3 regions of the Exiguobacterium sp. RIT452 genome follow, and region 1 is predicted to be linked to each of the others. Evidence: predicted binding sites of a transcription regulator. Region 1 holds the regulator's gene; each other region holds the start of a gene.
The links. Region 1 encodes Rex, which represses fermentation and respiration genes when NADH is low (regulators of the CRP and FNR family bind a similar motif). Its sites were predicted from a motif close to TTGTGAAATATTTCACAA; they were not measured.
Positions count from the first base shown of each region.

Region 2: the regulator Rex is predicted to act here: its motif matches at 1,477-1,494, upstream of D3D03_RS07195 (cytochrome ubiquinol oxidase subunit I).
Region 3: the regulator Rex is predicted to act here: its motif matches at 3,332-3,349, upstream of pflB (formate C-acetyltransferase).

Region 1 covers NZ_QXJB01000008.1:138,957-144,494, reverse strand. The annotation lists gene D3D03_RS15000 (flavin reductase family protein) at 1-218, shown strand, start outside; gene D3D03_RS14995 (hypothetical protein) at 286-678, opposite strand; gene D3D03_RS14990 (ABC-F family ATP-binding cassette domain-containing protein) at 678-2,579, opposite strand; gene D3D03_RS14985 (redox-sensing transcriptional repressor Rex) at 2,736-3,395, shown strand; gene D3D03_RS14980 (twin-arginine translocase TatA/TatE family subunit) at 3,395-3,598, shown strand; gene tatC (twin-arginine translocase subunit TatC) at 3,606-4,385, shown strand; tRNA gene D3D03_RS14970 (tRNA-Ala) at 4,494-4,566, shown strand; gene D3D03_RS14965 (S8 family serine peptidase) at 4,816-5,538, shown strand, end outside.
Region 2 covers NZ_QXJB01000002.1:328,354-333,891, reverse strand. The annotation lists gene D3D03_RS07205 (transcriptional regulator CcpC) at 1-293, shown strand, start outside; gene D3D03_RS07200 (N-acetyldiaminopimelate deacetylase) at 277-1,389, shown strand; gene D3D03_RS07195 (cytochrome ubiquinol oxidase subunit I) at 1,612-3,000, shown strand; gene D3D03_RS07190 (cytochrome d ubiquinol oxidase subunit II) at 3,013-4,035, shown strand; gene D3D03_RS07185 (potassium channel family protein) at 4,210-4,878, shown strand; gene D3D03_RS07180 (Cof-type HAD-IIB family hydrolase) at 4,933-5,538, opposite strand, start outside.
Region 3 covers NZ_QXJB01000005.1:165,882-171,419, forward strand. The annotation lists gene pflA (pyruvate formate-lyase-activating protein) at 81-803, opposite strand; gene pflB (formate C-acetyltransferase) at 825-3,074, opposite strand; gene D3D03_RS12400 (hypothetical protein) at 3,422-3,853, shown strand; gene D3D03_RS12405 (DEAD/DEAH box helicase) at 3,882-5,057, shown strand; gene D3D03_RS12410 (hypothetical protein) at 5,054-5,538, shown strand, end outside.

The DNA of each region.
Region 1 (5,538 bases):
CCGAAGCGAAGATTCGCTTTGAACTGAAACTGACACAACACGTCGAGCTGGAGGCAGCTGATTTATTGATCGGCGAAGTCGTACGGTATCACGTCGCAGATGAACTCGTGGACTCGTTCCGAATTGATGCCGACGGTTTAGGCGCAATTGCCCGTCTCGCCGGAAATGATTATGCGAAGATTGGTGACATCTTCACGATTGCGCGTCCTACGAAATAAGACAACGCGATACAAATAGACGAGAAAAGCAGATTCGATATCCGCTTTCCTCGTCTATTTTTGTTGCCTATTCCACTTTATGACGTTTGCTGTACTGGAAACCGTCCAGCAGATAAAACAACACGGCAAGGGCCCAGATCCCGACACAACTGATCAGAAACGCAACGAGCGGTGACACTGCTCCATAATACAGGATGATCATCGGATCATTGAGTTCAACGAATAATTGCGTCGTCAGGAGCGTACAGAATAAGCCGGACAACAGACTGATGAACAGACCGCTCCATGTCTGAATGACAAGACCGATCATACAGGAGATTAAGATAAACAACGGATACACGGCATTCAATCCATCCGGACGGATGAAAACCGAGACATAATCCGCATACATCGGGACAAAATAGAGTACACCGGACAATAGACCTTGAATGAGATTGATCAAGTAACTTTTCGAACGCATCAGTGGAACGACTCCCACTGTTCCATGAGCTCGAGTAAGTCGACATCAATCTGGTCGCGCTCCGCCGACAGGGCAGTCGCTTTCGGAATGTCATTAAAGACTTCCGGTTCGCACAACAGCTGTTCGATTTCGACCGACCGGTTCTCCAACCGTTCAATCTCTTGTTCCAGCTGTTCGAGTTGCTGTTTCTTTTTGCGTGCTTCTTTTTGGGCTTCCTTATCAATCGTCTTCGTCGACGCGACTTTGATTGCTTTCGCTTCTTCCGCTTCGAGGCGGGCGATTTCTTCCTTCTCGGCTTTTTTCTCCATGTAGTATGAGTAGTCGCCGAGATAATCGGTCACACCATCCACACTCATCTCGATGACGCGGGTCGCGACCCGATCGATGAAGTAACGGTCGTGTGAGACGAACAGTAACGTACCTTCGTAATCGACGAGTGCATTCTCGAGCACCATTTTGGAGTCGAGATCCAAGTGGTTCGTCGGCTCATCGAGGACAAGGAGATTCGTTTTCCGTAATTTCAGCTTCGCCAGTGCCAATCGTCCGCGTTCGCCGCCGGATAATTCATGGACGAGCTTGAAGACGTCGTCTCCGCTGAAGAGGAATTGTCCGAGAACAGACCGGACTTCCTGTTCCCGCATCAACGGCCATTCGTTCCAAATCTCGTCGATGACCCGGTTGCGGTCGTTCAGTTCCGCCTGCTCCTGATCGTAGTAACCGATCGAAACGCCGGTGCCGAAACGATAGTCACCGAACAGCGGTTTCAGACGACCGACGAGCACTTTCAGTAACGTCGATTTGCCGATTCCGTTTGGACCGACAAGCGCAAGTGACTCCGCACGTTGCAGCCGGAACGTGATGTTTTTCGAGACGGCTTCTTCATAACCGACGGCGAGTTGGTTTACCTGCAACACGTCATTGCCGCTTTGCTTTTCAATCGGGAACGACAGGACCGTACTGCGTTCGTCGCCGTCCGGCCGGTCGATCCGGTCGACCTTTTCAAGACGTTTGCGGACGCTTTGCGCCCGTTTCGTCGTCGTCGCGCGGGCGATGTTACGCTGGATGAAGTCCTGCATCTTCGCGATGTCTTCCTGCTGCTGTTCAAACTGCTTCATTTCCTGTTCGTACAGCGCCGCTTTTTGTTCGAGATACTTCGTATAGTTGCCGGTAAACTTCCGGGAGACGTTGCGGGACAATTCATAAACGACATTGACGACTTGATCAAGGAAATACCGGTCATGGGAGACGATCAAGACGGCGCCGCGGTAACCGGATAAGTAACTTTCAAGCCAAGACAGGGTATCGATGTCGAGGTGATTGGTCGGCTCATCGAGAATCAACAGTTCCGGTGCCTGCAGCAACATCTTCGCCAGAGCGAGACGGGTCCGTTGACCACCGGAAAGTGTTTGAATCCGACGGGAATAATCGTCCGGATAAAAGCGCATCCCGTGTAAGACGGAGCGGATGTTGGCTTCGAACTGATAGCCGCCGGCTTCCGAGAAGTCGTGTTGCGCCTGATCGTAGGTTTTGAGCAACCGATCATAGGCGACCGGATCATTCAAGATGTGCTCCATGCCCATCTCGATTTCCATCCGGCGTAACGCCCGTTCTTGATCCTGCAGGTGTTCGAAGACGGTCAGCATCTCGTTCCAAATCGATTCGTTGGACTCCAGTCCGCTGTCCTGCGCGAGGTAACCGATCCGGACTTCCTTGCTCTTCATGATTTCCCCGGAATCATGTGAAAGCTCGCCGGCGATGATTTTTAAAAGTGTCGATTTTCCGGCACCATTTCGACCGACCAGGGCAATCCGGTCCCGTTCCTGTACTTCGAGTTTAATATTGTCTAAAATCGGCTCAACACCGAATGATTTTGAGAGTTGGTTTACTTGTAAGAGAATCATATCCATCCATCCTTCCACCCTTTAGTCTATCACGAAAAATCCTGCCGAATATAATATTTGTTACTCTATGTGAAGTGGTTTACAATCAAGGAGAGTAGAATTCTTTGCATTGATTTGGGTGCCACGTCAGAACGTGGCCGAAGGGGGAACTGCAGTATGAATGGGCCAGACACAAAAATACCACAAGCAACGGCGAAACGACTGCCGTTATATTATCGTTTCATCCAGAGTCTTTACAACTCCGGCAAGCTGCGCGTCTCGTCAGCAGAGCTCAGTGAAGCGGTCAAAGTCGACTCGGCGACGATCCGTCGTGATTTTTCCTACTTTGGGGCGTTAGGGAAAAAGGGGTACGGTTACAATGTTCAACATTTGTTAACATTTTTCCGAAAGACACTCAACCAAGACGAGGTCACGAATGTCGCCTTAATCGGGGTCGGACACCTCGGGACAGCGTTTGCAAATTATAACTTTTTAAAGAATAATAGTACTCGTATCGTCATCGCGTTTGACGCGGATGAGGAGAAGGTCGGAACGACGACACAAGACGTTCCGATTTACCACGTGTCAGATATGAAAGAACAAATCAAAGCGAACCATGTCGACGTCGCCATCTTGACGGTACCGTCCCAGTTCGCACAGTCAGTAGCGGACGAGTTAGTTGAGTATGGTGTGACCGGCATTCTGAACTTTACACCGGCACGATTAAACGTACCGGCCCATGTTCGGGTCCATCACATCGATCTGTCGATTGAGTTGCAGTCGCTTGTTTATTTCATGAAGCATTATTCGCAATCAGCTGAAGGAGTGAAATCATAATGGAAAACTTAATCCCGTTGACACTTGGTATCGGCCCGGGGAGCATCGCCTTGATTGGTGTCGTCGCCTTAATCATCTTCGGACCAAAAAAATTACCGGAACTCGGCCGCGCCGCCGGTCAAACGTTAAAAGAATTCAAGAGTGCGACAAACGGCATCATGGAAGATGATAAAGACAAAAAGGACGAAACGAAAGAGAAGTGAGTGAATCATGGCGATCGATCAAGAGCAGAGTATGACGACGCACTTAGATGAACTCCGGAAACGGATCATCTGGTCGCTCATCATCGTGGTGGTCATGTTCGCTGCAGCTTTTCCGCTTGTCCGTCCGCTTGTGCGTTTTCTGCAGGCTGACTTAAAGGAGCTCGGAATTGGTCTGAACGCTTTTAACGTGGCTGATCCACTGATGTTATATCTGAATCTTGCGTTCATCATCGCAATCGTCTTGGCGTCACCGTTTTGGATGTACCAGCTTTGGGCGTTCATCCGTCCCGGTCTGCATGACCAAGAACAAAAAGCGACGTTGACGTATATTCCAGTAACGTTCTTCTTATTTTTAGCTGGTATTTCATTTTCTTACTTTTGGTTGTTACCGTTTTTACTTGAAGTATCGACAGAGCTCGGACAAGAGCTCGGCATCGAACAAGTCATCGGCGTCGAGAACTATTTCAGCTTTTTGATCCGCTTGACGATCCCGTTTGGAATACTGTTCCAACTGCCGGTCGTGACGATGTTTTTGACACGGCTTGGACTCGTGACGCCGTTCTTCATGCGGAAGAATCGGAAGTATGCCTACTTTGCGTTATTCGTCGTCGCGGCGTTGATCTCACCGCCGGACGTCACCTCGCATTTAATGATCTCTGTCCCGTTGTTCGTCTTATATGAAATCAGCATCCTGATTTCAGCGCGGACGTATAAAAAAGTACTGATCTTGGAGCAACAAGCAGAACTGGAGCGACAGGCAGATTTGATGCGTGACTTAAATAAATAACGACCGAAACTCTCCTTGTCGAGGCGGCAAGGAGAGTTTTTTTGTAAGCGGTCTAATTTTATATTGAAAAAATGAACAGCAATGGTTATACTCTTAATAGAAACACACGGGGGCTTAGCTCAGCTGGGAGAGCGTTTGGCTGGCAGCCAAAAGGTCGTCGGTTCGAGCCCGATAGTCTCCATTCCGTTTGTTCAAAAACCCTTGGGAAACCAAGGGTTTTTTTGTGTTTTCCTATCAGAAGTCTTCTTATTGAAATAAGGGGAATATAGGGAGATTGATGCTTTTGATGACATAAACCAACAAATATTTTTAAAAAGAACCAAATTTAAATTGTATATTAAGAGAAACTTAATTAAACTAAAAATACAGAATTTTCGTTTAATATGTTTTTTAGAGTCACATTACATCTTTCGGAAAAGGGGAAAAACGAATGAAGAAGAAGATTGCATTGGTGGCAGCCGCCATCATGACATCTTCCAGCCTGGTTCATGCTGAGGGAAGTCTGTCATCTCAAGGGAAAGCAGACGTACAAAAGCCACAAGCACTCTCACTCAAGAAAACGGGGCAGGAAAAGTCACACAGTCAAAATGAGAAGGTCCGGATTGTCGTCGAACTGGATCAAAAAGCCGCAATCGAGCACGCGCAAGCTCAGAATAAACGTTACAGCGCGTTAAGCAACACGGAGAAAACGATTCTCAAGAATCAAATCGTCAACAAACAGAAGGAAGTCAAAGCTGCGATTGCACAAAAAGACATCGCGGTTGCCTATAAGGAAAGCTTCACGACTGTATTGAACGGGTTCAGCGGGGAAGTCAAATATGGTGAAATCAAGGAACTGAAGAAATTAAGCGGGGTCAAGAACGTACATATCGCACACGAATATGCGCGTCCGGAAGTCGAAAAGGGCGCAACGCCAAACATGTTACATAGTAAAGACATGGTCAATGCGAAGCAGACGTGGCAGGACTACGGGTATAAAGGGGAAGGCACGATCGTTGCCGTCATCGATACGGGAATCGATCCGACGCACAAGGACATGGTCCTCAGCCCGGAAACAAAAGTCGATTTGACGTCATCAAAAGTCGAAGGCTTTAAATCGTCAAAAGGACTAAAAGGAAACTACTTCACGGAAAAAGTCCCGTATGGCTATAAC
Region 2 (5,538 bases), on a different contig from region 1:
GGTGGCAGGATCGTTTTTCAAGTCCTCCGTCGCGAACATTGGTCGTTGATCAAATCGAAACCTGCAAACAAATGGCATTGCACGGTATCGGTTTTGCGATTTTACCGGAATCGACGATTCATGAAGCCAGTCAAGTCATGCAAATTCCCCTCAAGACCTCATCCGGGAAAATTTTAAAGCGGGATACATGGATCTTGTCAACGGAATCCATGCTTGAGTTAAAACAAGTCCAAGCATTTTGGGACATCGTCAAAGAAGAAGGAGGAAGTCAGTCAGATGGAATACGCGATTGAGATGCGCCGGGAACTTCACAAAATACCGGAACCTGGTTTCAAGGAGTTCAAGACGCAGGCCTTTATTTTGGATCAAATCCGGTCTTATCCGGAAAATCGAGTCAGTTATGATACATTCGAAACCGGAGTGTTCGTCCGGGTCAAGGGGTTGACCGGAAATCGGACGATCGGGTATCGGGCGGATATCGACGGATTGCCGATTGAAGAAGCAACAGGATTACCGTTTTGCTCGGAACACCCCGGTTTCATGCATGCCTGTGGACATGATGTCCACACTTCAATTGCGTTAGGTTTGTTGCGCCGGATTGTCGAGCTTCCGGTCATGGATGACGTCGTCTTCCTTTTCCAACCTGCAGAAGAAGGACCGGGTGGAGCGGAACCGATGATTAAAAGTCCGTTGTTTGAGAAATACCGTCCGAGTGAGATGTACGGTCTACATGTCGCACCTGAATATCCGGTCGGGACCATTGCGAGTCGTCCCGGTGTATTGTTCGCGAGTGCACGAGAAGTCCATATTACGATTTATGGTCAGAGCGGTCATGCGGCATTTCCTCACCTCACGATTGATACTGTTGTCGCACAAGCGGCTTTGATCATGCAATTGCAAACGATCGTCAGCCGATCAATCAATCCGATGAACTGTAGTGTCATCACGATCGGTAAGGTCGAGGCGGGAATTCGGGAAAATGTCATTGCGGGTCGGGCGTTGCTCGACGGAACGATGCGGGCACTTAACGGAAATGATATGGAAAAATTGGAACAACGGGTTCGGGAAATCGTTCGCGGAATCGAAGCTTCATTCGGTGTAAAAATCGATCTCCAGTTTGGGAACCGGTATTATGAAGTCGTCAATGACCCGAATGTCGTCAACAAATTTTCATCATTCGTTAAAATGAATGCCAATTATGTTGAGTGCGATGCAGCGATGACGGGAGAAGATTTTGGCTTCATGTTGAAAGAAATACCGGGCATGATGTTCTGGTTGGGAGTCAACAATGCTACCTCTGGTCTACATCAACCGACATTGAATCCAGACGAAGAGGCGATTCCGTTCATCATCAACTTACTCGATCATTATTTTAGAGAATATGTCTAAACAAAATACGTGACAAGAAGCCCTTTATTCCTGATGAAAACGAATAAAGGGCTTTCATTTCACAGAACGGAACAGTTTTCGAACGTTTTGTGAAATAAATCACGAGTATATGTGAACAATTTGTTACATCAAACATTAAGAACAGACACAAATGATTATGTTCTCTATGATACGGATATAAACAATATATAGAAGTACGTTTAGAAAGAGGGGGCTATACACATGTTCAATGATCCAGTAATGCTCAGTCGATTGTTGACAGGGCTCACATTAGCATTCCACATCATCTTTGCGACGATTGGGGTAGGGGTTCCATTGATGGTACTCGCAGCAGAGTACATCGGAATTAAACGAAAAGATTCAGACTATATTCTTCTGGCTCGGCGCTGGACGCGCGGTTATATCGTAACAGTAGCAGTAGGTGTCGTGACCGGAACAGCAATCGGGTTGCAATTATCACTCTTATGGCCGTCCTTAATGCAGGTAGCCGGTCAAACGATTGCGTTGCCGTTGTTCATGGAAACATTCGCATTTTTCTTTGAAGCGATTTTCCTAGGAATCTACCTGTACACATGGGATCGATTTAAAAACCCGTGGTTACACTGGTTGATCGGGATTCCTGTCGTCATCGGTGCGACTTTGTCCGCTTTCTTCATTACGACAGTCAACTCGTTCATGAACTCACCGGAAGGTTTTAAAATCGTCAACGGAACGTTAACACAAATCGAACCGTTAAAAGCGATGTTCAATACAGCGACGCCGACAAAAGCAACACACGTCATCGTCTCGGCATATTTGACAGTTGCCTTTATCTTGGCTGCAATTGCTGCCTTCCACCTGTTACGGAAAAAAACATTGTCGGCAGCGGAAACGGCTTATCATAAAAAAGCCCTTCGCTTAACAGTCATGGCCGGTTTGATTTTCGCCTTTTCGACAGCACTTGTCGGAGATTTCTCAGGTAAATATTTAGCGAAGTACCAGCCGGAAAAATTAGCGGCTGCAGAGTGGCATTTTGAAACGACAAGCGAAGCAGAATTAATCTTTGGTGGTATTTTAGATGAACAAGAAGACGGCAGCTACGAAATCAAAGGCGCCATCAAGATTCCGTATGCACTATCGATTCTTGCGGGTGGAGCACCTGATACGGAAGTCATCGGATTAAACGAGTTCGCCAAAGAGGATCAGGCACCGCTGTTTGTCCACTACTTCTTCGACATCATGGTATCGATCGGAATGTATCTGGCGGCCATCTCGGCGCTGTTCGTTCTCGCGTTCCGTCTCAAGAAATTAAATCCGTATAATAAGTGGTTACTGCGCGGTATTTTCATCGGTGGACCACTTGCCATCGTCTCAATTGAAGCCGGTTGGATGTATGCGGAAATCGGACGCCAACCATGGACACTTTATGGTATTATGAGAACGGCTGATGCGGCGACAACGTCGACGGCTGTTGGACCAATGTTGATTTTATTCAGCTTACTGTATCTGTTACTGGGAACGATCTGTACGGTCGTCTTGTTACGGATGTTTAAAAATAACCCTGTTGGCAAAGAACTTGCAGATGATCATCATTCACGTGGTGAAGCGATGTTTGCCGACGACAATAAATAAGGAGGGAACGAGTTGGACATTCAAACACTTGGAATAACCGTACTTTGGACGTTCCTTTATGGATATCTCATCGTTGCCTCAATTGACTTCGGTGCCGGTTTTTATGCGTTCTATTCAAAATATACAAAACGTGATCATCTGACGAACCGTCTGATCTTACGTTATCTCTCTCCGGTCTGGGAAGTGACGAATGTCTTTTTCGTCTTCTTCTTTGTCGGACTCGTCGGATTCTTTCCGGATACGGCGTACTATTACGGAACAGCGCTGCTCGTTCCGGCCTCAATCGTCTTAGTACTGATTGCGATTCGTGGTAGCTTTTATGCGTTTGCCAACTACGGATCAAACGACAGCATGTTCTATACGTTTTTATACGGTGCGACAGGATTATTGATTCCGGCAGCAATGTCAACGACCTTGACGATCAGTCAAGGTGGTTTCATTCGCAAGACAAATGAGACGGTGGAGTTCCTTGGGACAAAGTTGTTCACGAACTTTTATTCTTGGACAGTCGTTGCGCTCGCCATCGTTTCTGTCTTGTACATCAGTGCGATGTTCTTATTATTCTACGCGGATAAAGCGAAAGATGAGAACGCGACTCCGCTCATTCGTAAATGGGCATTGTTCTGGAGCATTCCGACCATCGTTGTCTGTGCGTTAGTCTTCTTTGGTTTAAAAAATCAGGCAGCTTGGCATTATGAGAACATTTTGAACGGAAACTGGTGGTGGTTCGCAGCAAGTTTCATCTTCTTCTGTGTTGCAGTCACACTTGTCTATTTGAAAAAGAACTACGGCATCGCCTTCATTGCCGTCATGGCACAATATGGCGTCGCTTGGTTCGGCTATGGTTATACGCACCTGCCGTATATCCTCTATCCGTACATCGATATCAATAAAGCCGTCGTAAATGAGACAATGGCGACCGCGCTTGTCGTCGTCTTTATCTTCGGACTGATGTTATTGATTCCGGCCCTCTATTTGATCTTACGTTTATTCTTATTCGACAATGATTATGTCAGTGGGAAAAAATCAAAATGAGCAGGAAATGAGTGAACAGGAGATATACAATCCGTTTCTGGATTGTATATCTTTTTTTGCCGTCTGGATCGCCTATAAAAAAGTCGGAACGACGTTGTGAAAGCGTTCATAGTATTTTATAAATGAATCGGGTAAACTACTACTGAAGCAGAAACGTGAAGGAGAGTTGAAAAAATGAATGGAGAATTTGCAGTAATCGGATTAGGACGGTTCGGGGGTTCCATCGTCCGGGAGTTATCGAAAAATGGATACGACGTCCTGGCGATTGATTCAGATGAAGAACGCGTCAACGAATATATGGGGATTGCGACACATTCCGTTATCGCAGATACGACAGATGAGAACGTCCTAAAAAGCCTCGGTATCCGAAACTTTGATCATGTCATCGTAGCAATCGGAGAGAACATCCAGGCTTCGATTTTAACGACCTTGATTTTAAAGGAGCTTGGTGTGCAGTCCATCACCGTCAAAGCAACGAACGACTACCATGAAAAGGTATTACGAAAAATCGGGGCAGACTTCATCGTCCATCCGGAGCGGGATATGGGTGTGCGGATTGCCAACGGATTGATGAGTTCAAACATCCTCGACTATCTCGACTTGTCGCAGGAATTCTCCATCGTTGAGATCAAAGTCAGCGATCGGATGGCAAACCAAACGTTGATTGATCTTGATTTACGCAGCAAGTACGGAGCAAATGTCGTGGCCATCAAGCGGGGAGAAAACGTCATGATTTCCCTGCAGGCCGATGAGCTGATTGAAAAAGGAGATTACCTTGTCGTGATTGGCGAAAACGATGACTTGGATCGTCTCGAACGTGCCATCCATAAAGTGAAAAACTAAAAACAAAGGGAAGATCACGGTTTCGTGATCTTCCCTTTACTTGTCGCCAATGGATTAAATCAGTTGGAATTCTTTTAATCCGTGAGCAATACCATCTTCTAAAATGTGTTTAGTGACGAAGTCGGCAGCTGCTTTCGTTTCGTCAAGACCGTTCCCCATCGCGATGCCCGTTCCGACATAACGTAACATCTCCAAGTCATTTAAGGCATCACCAAACGCAAACGTATCTTCACGTCGTATATTCGTCAGTTTTAAGAATTGTTTGATGCCGTCTGCTTTAGAGGAACCGACGTTGATGACATCCATCGCATTTGGATGCCAGCGGATGAAATCAAACGCTTGATAATTTTTGACATATTCCGCTTCTTCTTCCGCTGTACAATAGACAAGGGTCTGGAAGACGTCGTGCGTCAAAAAAGGCTGTTCTTTAAATGAAGGGAGTGGGATATCAAGCCCTCCAAGAGATGCTTTCACTAACTCATCGGCAGGCTGCGTCGAGAAGCCCTGTTTTTCGCCTAAGTAGACGAGTGTATGTCCATTCTTCTGCGCTCGAGCCGTTAAGTGTTCAAGATCAGCAATCGGCTGAGGGCGTTTGTAGATGATTTCATTTTGATGGACGACGATTTGTCCGTTGTAACCAATGATGGTGTCGATATTCAG
Region 3 (5,538 bases), on a different contig from region 1:
TAGACAGTAGCGAGTGAATGCTTCATTTCGGTATTGTACCTCCTATTCATAGACTATGTGTTCAGTGTAGCAACTTGTGGTCAGCAAGACAAGTAAGAATCGAGTAATGCTTGAGCAGCCGTTGCTTCTTCCGTGCTCGGGGGAAGGACGTCTTTTAACGGATAGTCAAGACCAAGTGCTTCCCACTTGTAGACGCCGAGCTGATGATAGGGAAGGACTTCGACCCGTTCGACATTGCCGAGCGTTCGGATGAATTCACCGGTCTGACGGAGGAAAGTTTCCGTCATCGTCAAACCCGGGACCAGCACGTGGCGGATCCAAACCGGAATATTTCGTTCGGCTAACCGTTTTGCAAAGGCAAGTGTATTGGCATTACTCCGACCGGTCAGCAGCCGGCAGGTCGCGTCATCGATATGTTTGATATCGAGTAAAACCAGATCCGTGTAGTCGAGGATGCGATCGAGATTTTTAGGAACGACCGAGCCGGCTGTGTCAATGACCGTGTGCAATCCTTTTTGTTTCGCTTCACGCAGGGCAGCTTCAAGAAATTCCGGTTGGGCAAGCGGCTCTCCGCCGGAAAACGTGATACCGCCGCCTGTCGCATCAAAGAAGGACCGATAACTTTCCGCTTCTTCGACAATCGCTGTTGCGGAGACGGAACGACCACATCCGAATTCCCACGTATCCGCGTTATGGCAATATTGGCAACGTAAGGGGCAACCTTGCGTAAAGACGATGAAGCGAATACCGGGTCCGTCCACTGTCCCGCAAGATTCAACAGAATGAATCGTTCCGTATGTCATAATCCTTCAGTCCTTTCTTCGTTAAAGTGCTCCGTGGAATGTCCGGTTGATGACATCGATCTGTTGTTCACGGGTCAACTTGATGAAGTTGACGGCGTAACCGGAAACACGGATTGTCAGTTGTGGATAGAGTTCCGGATGTTCCATCGCATCGAGCAAGGTTTCGCGGTCAAAGACATTGACGTTTAAATGGTGTCCTTTCGAGGTGGTTCCACCCATATAGCCGTCGAGCAGTCCGACGGTGTTTTGAATCCGTGTCGATTCATCCTTACCGAGTGCTTTTGGAACAATCGAGAACGTATAGGAGATGCCGTCGAGTGCATGCTCATACGGTAATTTTCCGACGGATGTCAGTGCAGCAACAGCGCCATTCGTATCCCGTCCGTGCATCGGATTGGCTCCGGGTGCGAACGGCTCGCCGGCACGACGACCGTCTGGTGTATTCCCGGTCTTTTTGCCGTAGACGACATTTGAAGTAATCGTCAAGACGGATTGAGTCGGTAATGCATCGCGGTAAGTCGGATGTTTCCGGATTTTTTCCATGAAGAGTTTGACGAGATCAACCGCCATCTGATCGACACGGGCATCATTGTTTCCGAATTTCGGGAAGTCTCCTTCGATCTTGAAGTCAACGGCGAGTCCGTTCTCGTCGCGAACCGGTGAGACTTTGGCATAGCGGATGGCGGACAGACTGTCAGCGACGACGGACAGTCCGGCGATCCCGCATGCCATCGTCCGGAGGATTTCCGGATCATGCAACGCCATCTCGATGCGTTCGTAGCTGTATTTATCGTGCATGAAGTGGATGACATTTAATGTGTTGACGTACAGTTCGGCCAACCAGTCGAGCTGACGGTCGTAAGCCGCCATGACCGTTTCATAATCCAAGACATCATCGAGGATCAAATCGGTTTTCGGCGCAACTTGGATTTTGAGTTTTTCATCGATGCCGCCATTTAACGTATAGAGAAGTGCTTTTGCCAAGTTCGCGCGTGCTCCGAAAAATTGCATCTGTTTTCCGATTTTCATGGCAGAGACACAACACGCGATGCCGTAATCATCGCCATAAACCGGCAGCATCAAATCGTCGTTCTCATACTGTATCGAACTGGACAGAATCGACATTTTTGCACAAAATTCCTTGAAGCCGCGCGGCAATTGCGTCGACCAAAGGACGGTCAAGTTGGGTTCAGGGGCCGGACCGAGATTGACGAGTGTTTGTAAGAAGCGGAACGAACTTTTCGTGACGTTTGAGCGGCCGTCTTCACTCATCCCGCCGATCGATTCCGTGACCCAGGTTGGATCGCCGGAGAACAAATCATTGTAGTCCGGTGTCCGAAGGAATTTGACGATCCGGAGTTTCATGACAAAATGATCGACGAGCTCCTGAGCAGTTTGTTCCGTCAAGCGTCCGGTCTGCAAATCACGTTCGATATAGATATCGAGGAACGTTGAGACACGGCCGAGTGACATCGCGGCACCGTTTTGTTCCTTGATGGCAGCAAGATAGGCGAGGTAGACCCACTGGAACGCCTCTTGTGCCGTTTCCGCAGGACGGGACAGGTCACAATCATAACGATTGCCGAGTTCGGTCAGTTCCTGCAACGCGCGAATTTGCTCATTCATTTCCTCTCGGTCGCGGATCATCGATTCGGACAAAAAGCCACCACGGTTCTGTAAGTCTTGTTTCCGTTGCTCAATCAAGTACGCTGTTCCGTATAACGCAACACGACGGTAATCACCGATGATCCGACCGCGTCCGTAAGCATCTGGAAGTCCGGTGATGATACCGGCTTTTCGGGCGGCGCGCATTTCGGGAGTATAGGCATCGAACACGCCTTGATTATGTGTTTTCCGGTATTCACTGAACGTCCGGGTCACGACAGGGTCTGCCTTAAAACCATAGGCTTCGAGCGCATCGTTAACCATCCGGATGCCGCCGTTCGGATGAATCGAGCGTTTGAACGGTTCATCGGTTTGGAGACCGACGACTTTTTCTAAGTCACGATCGAGGTATCCGGGACCGTGTGACAGGATCGTTGAGGGTGTCGCAGCGTCAACGGCATATACACCACCACGTGTCCGTTCTTCGCTTGTCAAACTCATGATTTGTTGCCACAGTGTTTCTGTCGCGGCCGTCGGACCGGCCAAGAATTGATCGTCGCCGCGGTATTCCGTCCGATTCCGTCGAATGAAGTCGGCTACATCGATTTGATTGGACCATTGTCCTGCTTCAAATTGTTGCCATGCTTGCGTTTTTTCGAGTAACATCATGAACACTCCTTCGTTTGTAAGGTAGACAGTTCAACACATATCCCTTATGTGAATAGTGTAACAAACATTCGTATGCGAGAGTTTTACATCCCTGTGAAAGCTCAGCGAATGTGAAAAGTGTTGGTATGACTAGATTCCGCGTGTTCTGTATCATTCATCGCCGAGCAGCGGAAAAACAGAAGATTGGCGGAAAGAAACAGGAATTCTGAATCTGTATCACTCTTTTTTTCCAAAAAGCAAAGGGACAGTTTGTGTTGTGATAAAAGTCACATCAGGTTGTCTTGTAATTTTATGAAGTATCGTTGACAATGAAAAAGGGAATATAGACCGTGGAGGTGCATAAAATGGATTTTTTGCTGTTGGAAGACCGTGCCGATTATAGAGCAGGTGATTGGGTGACGTTAAAAGTATCGACTGAAGGAACACCGCGAACGGGAATGATTACGGAGTTTGAGGAAGACGGCTTTTGGATTCGTTTTGAAGATGACTTTGATTTTGAAGACTTCATCGGATATAAAGAAAAATACTTGGCGAAGCTGATTCGTCGCCCGAGTGATGTCCGATCCGATTACCCGGTGCTCAGTCAGTTTCCGAAACTGGCGAATGAACTGCAAGACCGGGTCATTCAAGGGTTCGATATTTTGACGGAAGAAATAAAGAATGACCAGGAAGTGGTATATCACATCCGGCTCATCGACGCCGGAAACGAATACACACAAACGTTACGTGGTCTGCGTGACGAAACGACCGATCAATTTGAATATGTCACAGAATGATGCAGAAGAGAGTAGGAGAATACACGTTATGGACTTTATGAAACCTTTTATTACAGAAGCATGGGAGCGTGCACGTTTCGAGACGATGATGCCGGTCCAAGAACAGGCGATTCCGTTGTTACGGGACAGAAAAGATGTGTTGGTCGAAGCACCGACCGGAACCGGAAAAACATTGGCTTATGTCATTCCGGCGTTAGAATTGATTGACGCAGCGGAGCCGCATATTCAAGTCGTCATCACAGCACCGACACGTGAACTCGTCATGCAGATTCACCAAGTCATTCAACTGTTTGCACAAGGCAGCGGGATTAAATCAGGTGCCTTCATCGGTGGCGTCGAATTAAAACGTCAACACGAACGGTTGAAGAAAAAACCTCAAATCATTGTCGGGACACCGGGACGTCTGGTGGAATTGATTGATTCTAAAAAACTCAAGATGCACAAAGTAAAGCTGATTGTTTTAGATGAAGCGGATCAAATTTATGAGAGCGGCATGAGTGCATCGGCAACGCGGATTGCCAACAGTGCACTCCGTGACCGGCAGTTGGCTTTTGTTTCGGCAACATTACCGGAGCGGACAGCCGAGTGGGGGAAAACATTGTTTGCAAACGAGCCGGAACGCATTCGCGTCGAACGTGCCGTCAGCACACAAGTGAAATTTGGTTATATCGAAATGTCACGCCGTCTCAAGCCTGAATATTTACGCCGGTTGGCAAACATGCAGGGAGCAAAAGTACTGACCTTCATCAATAACCGTTCTTTCTTGGGACCGCTTAATGGAGAATTAAGCAAGTTTTCATTGAAGTATCGGATTTTAGATGCTGAAAAAGGAAAGCGGGAACGGATGGAGACGCTGCGTTCGTATAAACGCGGAGAGTTCCCGTTACTCGTGACAACGGGATTAGCCGCACGCGGACTCGATATCGAAGCCGTCACACATGTCGTGCATTATGATTTACCTGAATCATTTGATGACTTTGTTCACCGTTCGGGACGTACGGGACGTGGGAATGCTTCCGGAATGGTGTTAGCTCTTGTCACGGATCACGATTTAAGACACCTGAAAACATTGACGAAACAAATGGGTGTGGAGATGGAAGAGATGGAGATCTATCGGGGAGAAGTGATTCCGAAACGGGAAGTCACTGAACCGGAAACAATCAAACGACCGGCGAACCCACACCGGAAAGGACCGACACGATGAAAAGTGAGCGAAAGATAATCCCTTTTCCGACGACTGTATCGGAAGCAGAGATGAATACAGCGCTTAAAACGATGTATCAAGAAGCGGCGACTGCCCGAAGTTCGGACTGGGTCGCCTTCATCGAAGAAATTGCAACGGAAGGCCGTTGGTATCTAAAGGATGCTGAATTATTCCGTGATCTGTTTGTCGATTGGGCGATTTTTTATGAAACCGATGAACAGGGAAAAACACCACACGGTCGTTTCTTGGAGCAAGTCAAGGAAGACATGTCACCGAGTTTGTATCGGGCGCTGAGAGGATTGGCGGATCCGGTTCCGTCGCTGTTTCTCGTCGAAGAAGAAGGCGTCGTCGACATCATGTCAAAACAGACGTATCAGACTGACTTAGCGGAGATTGAGGTCGAAACAGGAGACTTACTGATTGGGAAGTTGCTGTATATCTCAGGCAAGTGGCGTTTTGCGATTGCCTATATGAAAGTTGC